2 regions of the Mesorhizobium sp. WSM4807 genome follow, and region 2 is predicted to be linked to the other one. Evidence: riboswitches for the same ligand, from Rfam matches in the RefSeq annotation. Region 2 holds a riboswitch; the other holds the start of a gene.
What was found. A riboswitch is a leader RNA that binds a small molecule or an ion and turns the genes downstream of it on or off. The one in region 2 is predicted to bind S-adenosylmethionine.
Positions count from the first base shown of each region.

Region 1: it holds a riboswitch for S-adenosylmethionine, as region 2 does, so the genes downstream of both, metX (homoserine O-acetyltransferase MetX) here and AC0L3N_RS31040 (O-succinylhomoserine sulfhydrylase) in region 2, are expected to answer to the same signal.

Region 1 is NZ_JBVVQY010000005.1:54,841-59,323, reverse strand. It holds gene metW (methionine biosynthesis protein MetW) at 1-462, opposite strand, end outside; gene metX (homoserine O-acetyltransferase MetX) at 632-1,801, opposite strand; SAM riboswitch at 1,922-1,999, opposite strand; gene hisC (histidinol-phosphate transaminase) at 2,156-3,265, shown strand; gene AC0L3N_RS08045 (prephenate/arogenate dehydrogenase family protein) at 3,272-4,207, shown strand; gene AC0L3N_RS08040 (sugar kinase) at 4,308-4,483, opposite strand, start outside.
Region 2 is NZ_JBVVQY010000043.1:341-4,823, forward strand. It holds gene AC0L3N_RS31030 (ABC transporter substrate-binding protein) at 1-629, opposite strand, end outside; gene AC0L3N_RS31035 (2'-deoxycytidine 5'-triphosphate deaminase) at 723-1,817, opposite strand; SAM riboswitch at 1,942-2,019, shown strand; gene AC0L3N_RS31040 (O-succinylhomoserine sulfhydrylase) at 2,094-3,284, shown strand; gene AC0L3N_RS31045 (ceramide glucosyltransferase) at 3,331-4,483, opposite strand, start outside.

The DNA.
Region 1 (4,483 bases), on a different contig from region 2:
GGTGCAGAAATGGATGTTGGGCGTGTCGTACCAGGAATAGGGCAGGTCCTTGGTCACCGGCATCCGCCCTTCGACGAACAGCGAAAGGCGCACCCGCCAGTGGCCGAAATTGGGGAAGGAGACGATGGCGTGCTTGCCGATCCTAAGCAACTCGTCGAGCACCAGCTTCGGGTTGCGGGTCGCCTGCAAGGTCTGCGACAGGACGACGAAATCAAAACCCTTGTCGGGATAGAATTTGAGGTCCTTGTCGGCGTCGCCCTGGATGACGGACAGGCCGCGCGCCACGCATTCGTTGACGCCGCGCTGCGACAGTTCCATCCCACGGCCGTCGACCTGCTTCGTCGCCTGCAGCAATTCGAGCAGCAGGCCATCACCGGAGCCGACGTCCAGCACCCGCGACTGGGGCGGGATGAGATCGGCGACAACTTCGAGGTCGACGCGCTGGGCGTGGTTGACACTCATGATCGTGGCTTTTGCTTGGCGCATGACCTTGATCCGAAAAGTCTGCAACTTTTCGGGGCCATGCGTTGCCTGGCACATGATCCCGGTCCGAAAAATCTGCAACTTTTCGGGGTCATGCGCTGATGCATGGCGAAAGATGCCGGTCCGGAAAGCCTGCAATCTTCAGGGATCATGCGCTGAGCCCCCTGGCGCGAGCCGCCGAGGCGATGAAGCCGTTGATGGCGGCAAACAGCTCCGGCTCGTCGAGCAGGAAGGCGTCGTGGCCGCGATCGGTCTCGATCTCGACGAAGGACACCGAGGCGCCGGCCGCGTTCAGCGCGTGAACGACCGAGCGGCTCTCCTCGGTCGGGAACAGCCAGTCGCTGGTGAAGGAGACCAGGCAGAAACGGGTTCTGGTGCCGGCAAAGGCGTCGGCCAGCCGGCCGCCATGATCGGCGGCGAGGTCGAAATAGTCCATCGCCCGGGTCATGTAGAGATAGGAGTTGGCGTCGAAGCGGTCGACGAAGGTCATGCCCTGATGGCGCAGATAGCTCTCAATCTGGAAGTCGGCGTCAAAACCGAAGGTGAGCGCTTCACGGTCCTGCAGGTTGCGGCCAAACTTCCGGTGCAGGGCCGCCTCCGACAGATAAGTGATGTGAGCGGCCATGCGCGCCACAGCCAGTCCCTTTTCCGGGCGCTTGCCTTGCTCGAAATATTTGCCGCCATGCCAGTCCGGATCGGCCATCACCGCTTGCCGGCCGACCTCATGGAAGGCGATGTTCTGCGAGGAATGGCGCGCGCCAGTGGCGATCGGCAGCGCCGAGAAAACGCGCTCCGGATAGCTCGACGCCCATTGCAGCACCTGCATGCCGCCCATCGAGCCGCCGAGCACCGAGAACAGTTTTTCGATGCCGAAATGATCGACCAGCATCAACTGCGCCCGCACCATGTCGCGTATGGTGATGATCGGCAGGTCGAGCCCGTAGGGCTTGCCGGTGGCTGGATTGGTCGAGGCGGGGCCGGTCGAGCCGAGGCAGCCGCCGATGACGTTTGAGCAGATGACGAAGAAGCGGCTGGTGTCGATGATCTTGCCGGGGCCAATCAGCACTTCCCACCAGCCCGGCTTGCCGGTCACTGGATTGGTGCTGGCGACATGCTGGTCGCCGGTCAGTGCATGGCAGACGAGGATGGCGTTGGAGCGGGCGTCGTTGAGGGTGCCGTAAGTCTTGTAGGCGATCTGGAACGGTGACAGCAGCGTGCCGGCATCGAGCTTGAGCGGCTTGTCGGCACCGAAACGCAACACCGGGCTCGACGGCTCGTCGGCCTCGTTGTTGGTTCTTTTAGTGCGCAGCGCGACCATCGCATCCTCTTACATTAACCCATCGCGCTTTCCGAAAGTCGATACCGATTTTCGGGTCGATGCGATTGTCCGGCCGGCTACGGACAACAAGAAAACCGACATCGCCTTCGCAAAGCCGGTTACAGGATGCAAACGGCCCTTTAGCGAGTTGTTTAACGTGGCTGCAAGCCGACCGGCCAAATCACCACGGGATTTCGCCTTTCTTCTAGGACCGGAGCGTCTCGGCGTCAACGGCCAGTCGTTCACCCATGCCAGTCGCTCACCCATGATCGCCGCCTCTCGACATTCCAGGCCACGGCTTGTATTTCCGCTGCGGCTTCCCGGGTGGAAGCGTTTTCGACGGATTTTTGCAATATGAACCAGGCATCGGATCGGGCACGTCCAACGCCCCGCGCGGGGATCATGGACATCGAAGCGTATGTGCCGGGCAAAAGCACGGCGCCGGCCGGCGTTGCCAAGGTCCACAAACTGTCGTCGAACGAGAACCCGCTTGGCCCCTCGCCGAAGGCGATAGAAGCCGCGCGCGACGTCGCGGCCAAACTCGACATATATCCCGACGGCACCGCCAGGCGCCTACGGGAGGCGATCGCCGAGGTGCATGGCCTCAACCCGGCGAACATCGTCTGTTCCAATGGTTCCGACGAGATTCTCGGCCTGCTTGCGCAGACCTATCTCGCGCCCGGCGATGAAGCTGTGATCACCGAACACGCCTTCATGGTCTACAAGATCTACATCCAGTCGGCAGGTGCTGTCCCGGTGTCGGTCAAGGAAACCAATGAGCGCGCCGACGTCGATGCGATCCTCGCTGCGGTGACGCCGCGTACCAGGATCATCTTCCTCGCCAATCCCAACAACCCGACCGGCACCTATTTGCCGTTCCAGGAGGTGCGCCGCCTGCATGCCAGCCTGCCTCGAAACGTGCTTCTGGTGCTGGATGCAGCCTATGCCGAATATGTCCGCCGCAATGATTATGAAGCCGGCGTCGAGCTGGTGGCTGGCGCGGAAAACGTGGTTATGACCCGCACCTTCTCCAAGCTCGGCCTCGGCGGTGCGCGGATCGGCTGGATGTACGCGCCGATGCATATCATCGACGCGATCAACCGCGTGCGAGGTCCCTTCAACGTCAACGCGACGGCGATTGAGGCCGGCATTGCCGCGATCCGCGACCGCACCCATGTCGAGCGCAGCGTGGCTCATAACGACACCTGGCTGCGATGGGTGAGCGAGGAGTTGACCAAGCTCGGACTGCGGGTGACGCCGAGCGTCGGCAATTTCGTCCTCATCCACTTTCCCGAGGACAAAAAACATTCGGCGGCAGCTGCGGACGATTACCTCTCCGCGCGCGGCTATATATTGCGGCGCGTTTCCGGCTACGGCTTCCCCAATGCACTGCGCATGAGCATCGGCACCGAAGAGGCCAATCGTGGCGTTGTCGCCGCCCTCGCGACATTTCTGAAAAGCTAGAAGACCATGACATCACCGATGTTCGAAAAGATCGCGCTGGTCGGCATCGGCCTGATCGGCTCGTCGCTGGCCCGCGTAATCCATCGCGAAGGCCTAGCCGGTCACGTCGCCATCTCGACGCGCAGCGAAACGACCCTGGCGCGGGCGCGGGAACTCGGCCTCGGCTCCTCCTACGCGATGGACGCGAAAGAGGCGGTCGGCGATGCCGACCTGGTGATCGTTTCGGTGCCGGTCGGCTCTTCGGGCGAGGTCGCCGAGGAAATCGCACCGGCGCTGAAGCAGGGCGCCATCCTCACCGATGTCGGCTCGACCAAGGCGTCGGTCATCGCGCAGATGCAGCCGCATGTGCCTGCTGGTGTGCATTTCATTCCCGGCCACCCGCTGGCCGGCACTGAAAAGTCGGGCCCGGACGCCGGCTTTGCCGAACTGTTCGAAAACCGCTGGTGCATCTTCACGCCGTTGCCCGGCACCGATCCGGCCGCCTTGGAAAAGCTCTCGGAATTCTGGCGCCGTTGCGGCTCAAACATCGATACGATGGATCCCCAGCATCACGACATGACGCTGGCCATCGTCTCGCACCTGCCGCACATCATCGCCTATAACATCGTCGGCACCGCCGACGATCTGGAGTCGGTGACCAAGTCCGAGGTGATCAAATATTCGGCCTCCGGCTTTCGCGACTTCACTCGCCTTGCCGCGTCCGACCCGACGATGTGGCGGGACGTCTGCCTGCACAACAAGGACGCCATCCTCGAAATGCTGGCGCGGTTCTCGGAAGATCTGGCCTCGCTGCAGCGGGCGATCCGCTGGGGCGACGGCGAAAAACTTTTCGACCTGTTCACCCGCACCCGCGCCGTCCGCCGCTCGATCATCGAGGCCGGTCAGGACATCGACGTACCGGACTTTGGCCGGCAGGCAGTCGAGCACCCGGCCAAGGGATAGAGCATCGGACCCAGAAGTGGGTACTGGTTTTAGGAAAATCCGATGCTCAAACAAAAAGATAGAGCAGCGGTACGATTCGATTTGAAAGCCCGCCGCTGTCTCAGGCCGGCCAGTGAGCCGCCATCATCGCCAGTGTCTCGGCCCTGTCCGGCGCGCCCAGCCTGCCGCCGAAGCGCAGGCATTTGAGCGCGGCGGCGGCGCTGGCAAAGCGCAATGTCCGTTCGATCGGCATCGCCTCCGCCAACCCGACGGCAAAGGCGCCGTGAAACACGTCGC
Region 2 (4,483 bases):
TTGACGTCGCCGACCATCTTGCAGCAGCCGTCGCTCGACTTCTTCATCCAGTCCATCAGCACGAATTTGTCTGAAAGGACGGCATCGAGACGGCCGTTCATCAGGTCGGCGACCGCCTCCTCCTGGGTCGGGTAAAGCTTCGCCTCGGCGCCTGCCTTGCTATAGACATCCTGGGCATAGTCGGCCTGGGTGGTCGAAGCCTGCGCGCCGACTGTCTTGCCGGCGAGTGCTGCGGGTTCGGTCGAGGCAATATCGCTGTCCTTCAGGGCCACCAGCGAAAGCGGCGTCGTATAGTATTTGTTGGTGAAGGAGACCTGCTTCTTGCGCTCCTCGGTGATGCTCATGGACGCGATGATGGCGTCGAATTTTCTGGCCTGGAGCGCTGGGATCATGCCGTCCCAGTCCTGCGTGACAAGTTCGCATTCGACCTCCATCTGAGCGCAAAGCGCATTGGCAATGTCGATGTCGAAGCCGACGAGCTTGCCATCCGCGGTGATGGTGTTGAACGGCGGATAAGCGCCTTCGGTGGCGATCTTCAACTTTTCCTGTGCTTGCGCCGACAAGGACCCGGCAGCCACCACCAGCATGGCAGCTGCTGCTGTCGATGCGATCCATCTTGAAATCTGCATTTCTTGTTCCCTTGGTTCCAACCACCTTAACGGCTGGGCACAACCAAGCACGGCCCACAAGGTCAGGCAAGCACAGTCTGATTTGATCGGCGATCAGCGCGCGGCGCGGAAATGCTTGGACAGTTTCAGGCCCTGTGCCTGGTAGTGCGAGCCGAGATCAGTGCCGTAGAGCGCCTGCGGCCGCTTCAGCATGTGCTCGTAGACCAGCCGCCCGACGATCTGGCCGTGGTCGAGGATGAACGGCACTTCGTGGCTGCGCACTTCGAGCACCGCCCTGCTGCCGGTGCCGCCGGCCGACGAATGGCCGAAGCCCGGATCGAAGAAACCGGCATAGTGAACACGGAATTCGCCAACCAGCGGATCGAAGGGCGTCATCTCGGCGGCGTAGAGCGGCGGCACATGCACCGCTTCCTGGCTGACGAGGATATAAAATTCGTCCGGATCGAGCACCAGTTCGCCGGCGCCGCTCTTGTAGAGCGGATCCCAGAAATCGACGACATCCTGTGCCGCGCGCTTGTCGACATCGACCAGGCCGGTGTGGTGCTTGCCGCGGTAGCCGACCAGCCCGTCCTTGTCGCCATCGAGGTCGATCGACAGCGCAATACCGCCGCCGGAAATATTCGGCGGCTCGGTGGCGACGAGCGTCTCGGCACGGTGCAATTCGTGCAGCTCGCTTTCCGACAAAAGCGCATTGCCGGTGCGGAACCTGACCTGAGACAGCCGCGAGCCGGCGCGGACAACGATCGGAAAGGTGCGCGGGCTGACTTCCAGATAGAGCGGGCCGTTGTAGCCGGCAGCGATCTTGTCGAACTCGTGGCCACGATCGGTCATCACGCGGGTGAAGATGTCGAGCCGTCCGGTCGAGCTCTTCGGGTTGGCGGAGGCGGAAATGCTTGCCGGAAGCGCCAGGCTCTCGAGCAGCGGCACGATATAGACGCAGCCCGTCTCCAGCACCGCACCATCAGCGAGATTGATTTCGTGCAGCTTCAGACGGTCGAGTTTTTCAGCAACCCTGTGGTTGGGGCCGGGAAGGAAGGAGGCGCGCACCCGCCAGGCCTTGTCGCCAAGCCTGAGGTCGAGGCTGGCCGGCTGGACCTGGTCGGCATCAAGCGCGCGCGGCGATTTCAGAGCGCCCGACTGGAACAGCGCGGAAATGTCCTGATCGGGAAGAATGCCTGTCTGCCGCAAAGTCTGGCTCCGCTCGAAGGCCGGGCGAGGTCTCGTTTTGTTGCAGGTCCTTGCCACGGAACCTGCTGGTACAACCTCTTAATCATGCCGGCAATTGACGCAAGCGCGGTGCAGGTCTAAAGGGTCATTATCCCGTGGTGATTTGGCCGGTCGGCTTGCAGCCACGTTAAACAAGTCGCTAAAGGACCGTCGGGCCGAAAGGCCGTATGGACCGGTTGCGACTTTCGCGGCCGGTTTTTTTGTGTTTGGACCATTTTTGGTGTTTGGAACAAGGTGATGACGAGCAACAAGCGCAACTGGAAGCCTCAGACCGCCCTCGTGCATGCAGGAACGCTGCGTTCCGGCTTCGGCGAAACCTCCGAGGCGATGTATCTCACGCAAGGCTATGTCTACGACACGGCGCAGGCGGCGGAAGCCCGCTTCAAGGGCGAGGAACCGGGCTTCATCTATTCGCGCTATGCCAATCCGACGGTCGACATGTTCGAGAAGCGCATGTGCGCGCTGGAAGGTGCCGAAGATGCCCGCGCCACCGCATCCGGCATGGCGGCGGTCACAGCGGCGTTGCTGTGCAGCGCCAAGGCCGGCGACCACATCGTGGCGGCGCGCGCGCTGTTCGGCTCCTGCCGCTGGGTGGTCGAAACGCTGGCGCCGAAATACGGCATCGAGGCGACGCTGGTCGACGGCACCGAAATCTCCAATTGGGAAAAGGCGGTCAGGCCCAACACAAAGCTGTTCTTCCTTGAAAGCCCGACCAATCCGACGCTGGAAGTCGTCGACATCGCAGCCGTCGTCTCACTTGCCAATTCGATCGGAGCGCGGCTGATCGTCGACAACGTCTTTGCCACGCCCTTACAGCAGAAGCCGTTGCAGCTCGGCGCCCATATCGTCGTCTATTCGGCGACCAAGCACATCGACGGCCAGGGGCGCTGTCTCGGCGGCGTCATCCTGTCGGACAAGAAGTGGATCGACGAGAACCTGCACGACTATTTCCGCCACACCGGTCCCAGCCTGTCGCCGTTCAATGCCTGGACGCTGCTGAAAGGCCTGGAAACCCTGCCGCTGCGCGTGCGCCAGCAGACGGAAAGTGCCGGCCGGATCGCGGACTTCCTCGCCGAGCAGCCGGAGATCGCCCGCGTCATCTATCCCGGCCGCGCCGATCACCCGCAAGCGGCGGTCGTCAAGAAGCAGATGTCGGGCGGCTCGACGCTGATCTGCCTCGACGTCAAGGGCGGCAAACAGGCGGCTTTCACCTTCCAGAACGCGCTCGATATCGTGCTGATCTCTAACAATCTCGGCGATGCCAAGAGCCTGATCACTCATCCGGCGACGACGACGCACAAGAATCTGAGCGATGAGGCGCGTGCCGAACTCGGCATCGGGCCAGGCACGCTCAGGCTGTCCGTCGGCCTGGAGGACACAGACGACCTGCTCGAAGACATCGAGCAGGCACTGAAAGCCGCCAGATAGGGATACGCGCCGAACAGCTTCGCTCGAATCGTCAAGCCAAGCGCGGTCAGGCGCCCGACGGAGTCTCTTCCAATTCCGCACCGGCGCTGGTGCGGATGGTCATCGTGTTGCCGCGCCAGTCGACGGCACCGCTGAGCCAGCCGCGCACCCAGATGGCGGGAAGCATCACGTCCCGCGCAACCATCGCCGGGATCATGCGCAGCGACAGGTGCCAGCCCTTGGCCGAGGCGAGAGCGCATTCCGGGAGATAGGCGACTACCAGCACGGCAACGGCGGTTGCCGACAGGCTGAAGCCGGCGCCTGCTGCAGCAACCAGCGCAAGCACCAGCGGCGGCGCCGCTCCGATCAGGATCTCGGGCGCGAAGAACAGGGGGAAGGTGACGCGGCGCAGGCGTGCCCAGCGGGCCTGACGCGACCAGATTTCGCCAAATGTGCGCAAACCGAGCGGCTGCTCGAAGGGCGAGGCGACGAGATTGACGCGCAGTCCAAGCCCGTTGACCAGCTTGGTCGCGGCGGCATCCTCGGCAATCTCGGCGGCAAGCGCACGGATGCCGCCATTGGCGTCGAGCATGGGCTTGTTCCACAACATGCTCTTGCCCTGGGCGAAACCGAGGCCGAGCGCCTCGCCGGTATATTGCCAGCGCGCCTGCAGCGTGTTGAGGAAAGCGCATTCGACCTCCGCCCAGAACCCGTCCGGCCGCGAGCCGATCGGCGTCGAGCAGACAAGGCCAGTGTCCGGCCGCCATGCCGCCATCAGATGCTGGACATAGTCCCTCGACATCAGGACGTTGGAATCGGCAAGGATGACCCAGCGGTGGCGCGCTGCCTCCCAGCCCTTCACGCAATTGTTGAGTTTCGGATTGCCGCTGATGCGGTCGTCGCCGACGAGCAGCCGGGCCGTCACGGCTGGAAAGCGGGCGATCGCGTCGGTGATCGGCCCGACCACCGGGTCATCGGCATGGGCGACGCAGAAGATGAGCTCATAGCGCGGCCAGTCGAGAGAGAAGGCGCGCTCGAGCGTTTCCTCGGCAAACGGTTCGACGCCGCGCGACGGCACGACGATCGACACCGGCGGCGCCTTGCCAGCTGCCGGCGTGATCCTGCCAGGCCGATTCAGCTTCAACGAAGCGAGCAGGATGCTGGCGAGATTGACAAGAAGCAGGGCTGTGGAAAGCAAGGCGGCTGTGACTGTCAATTCC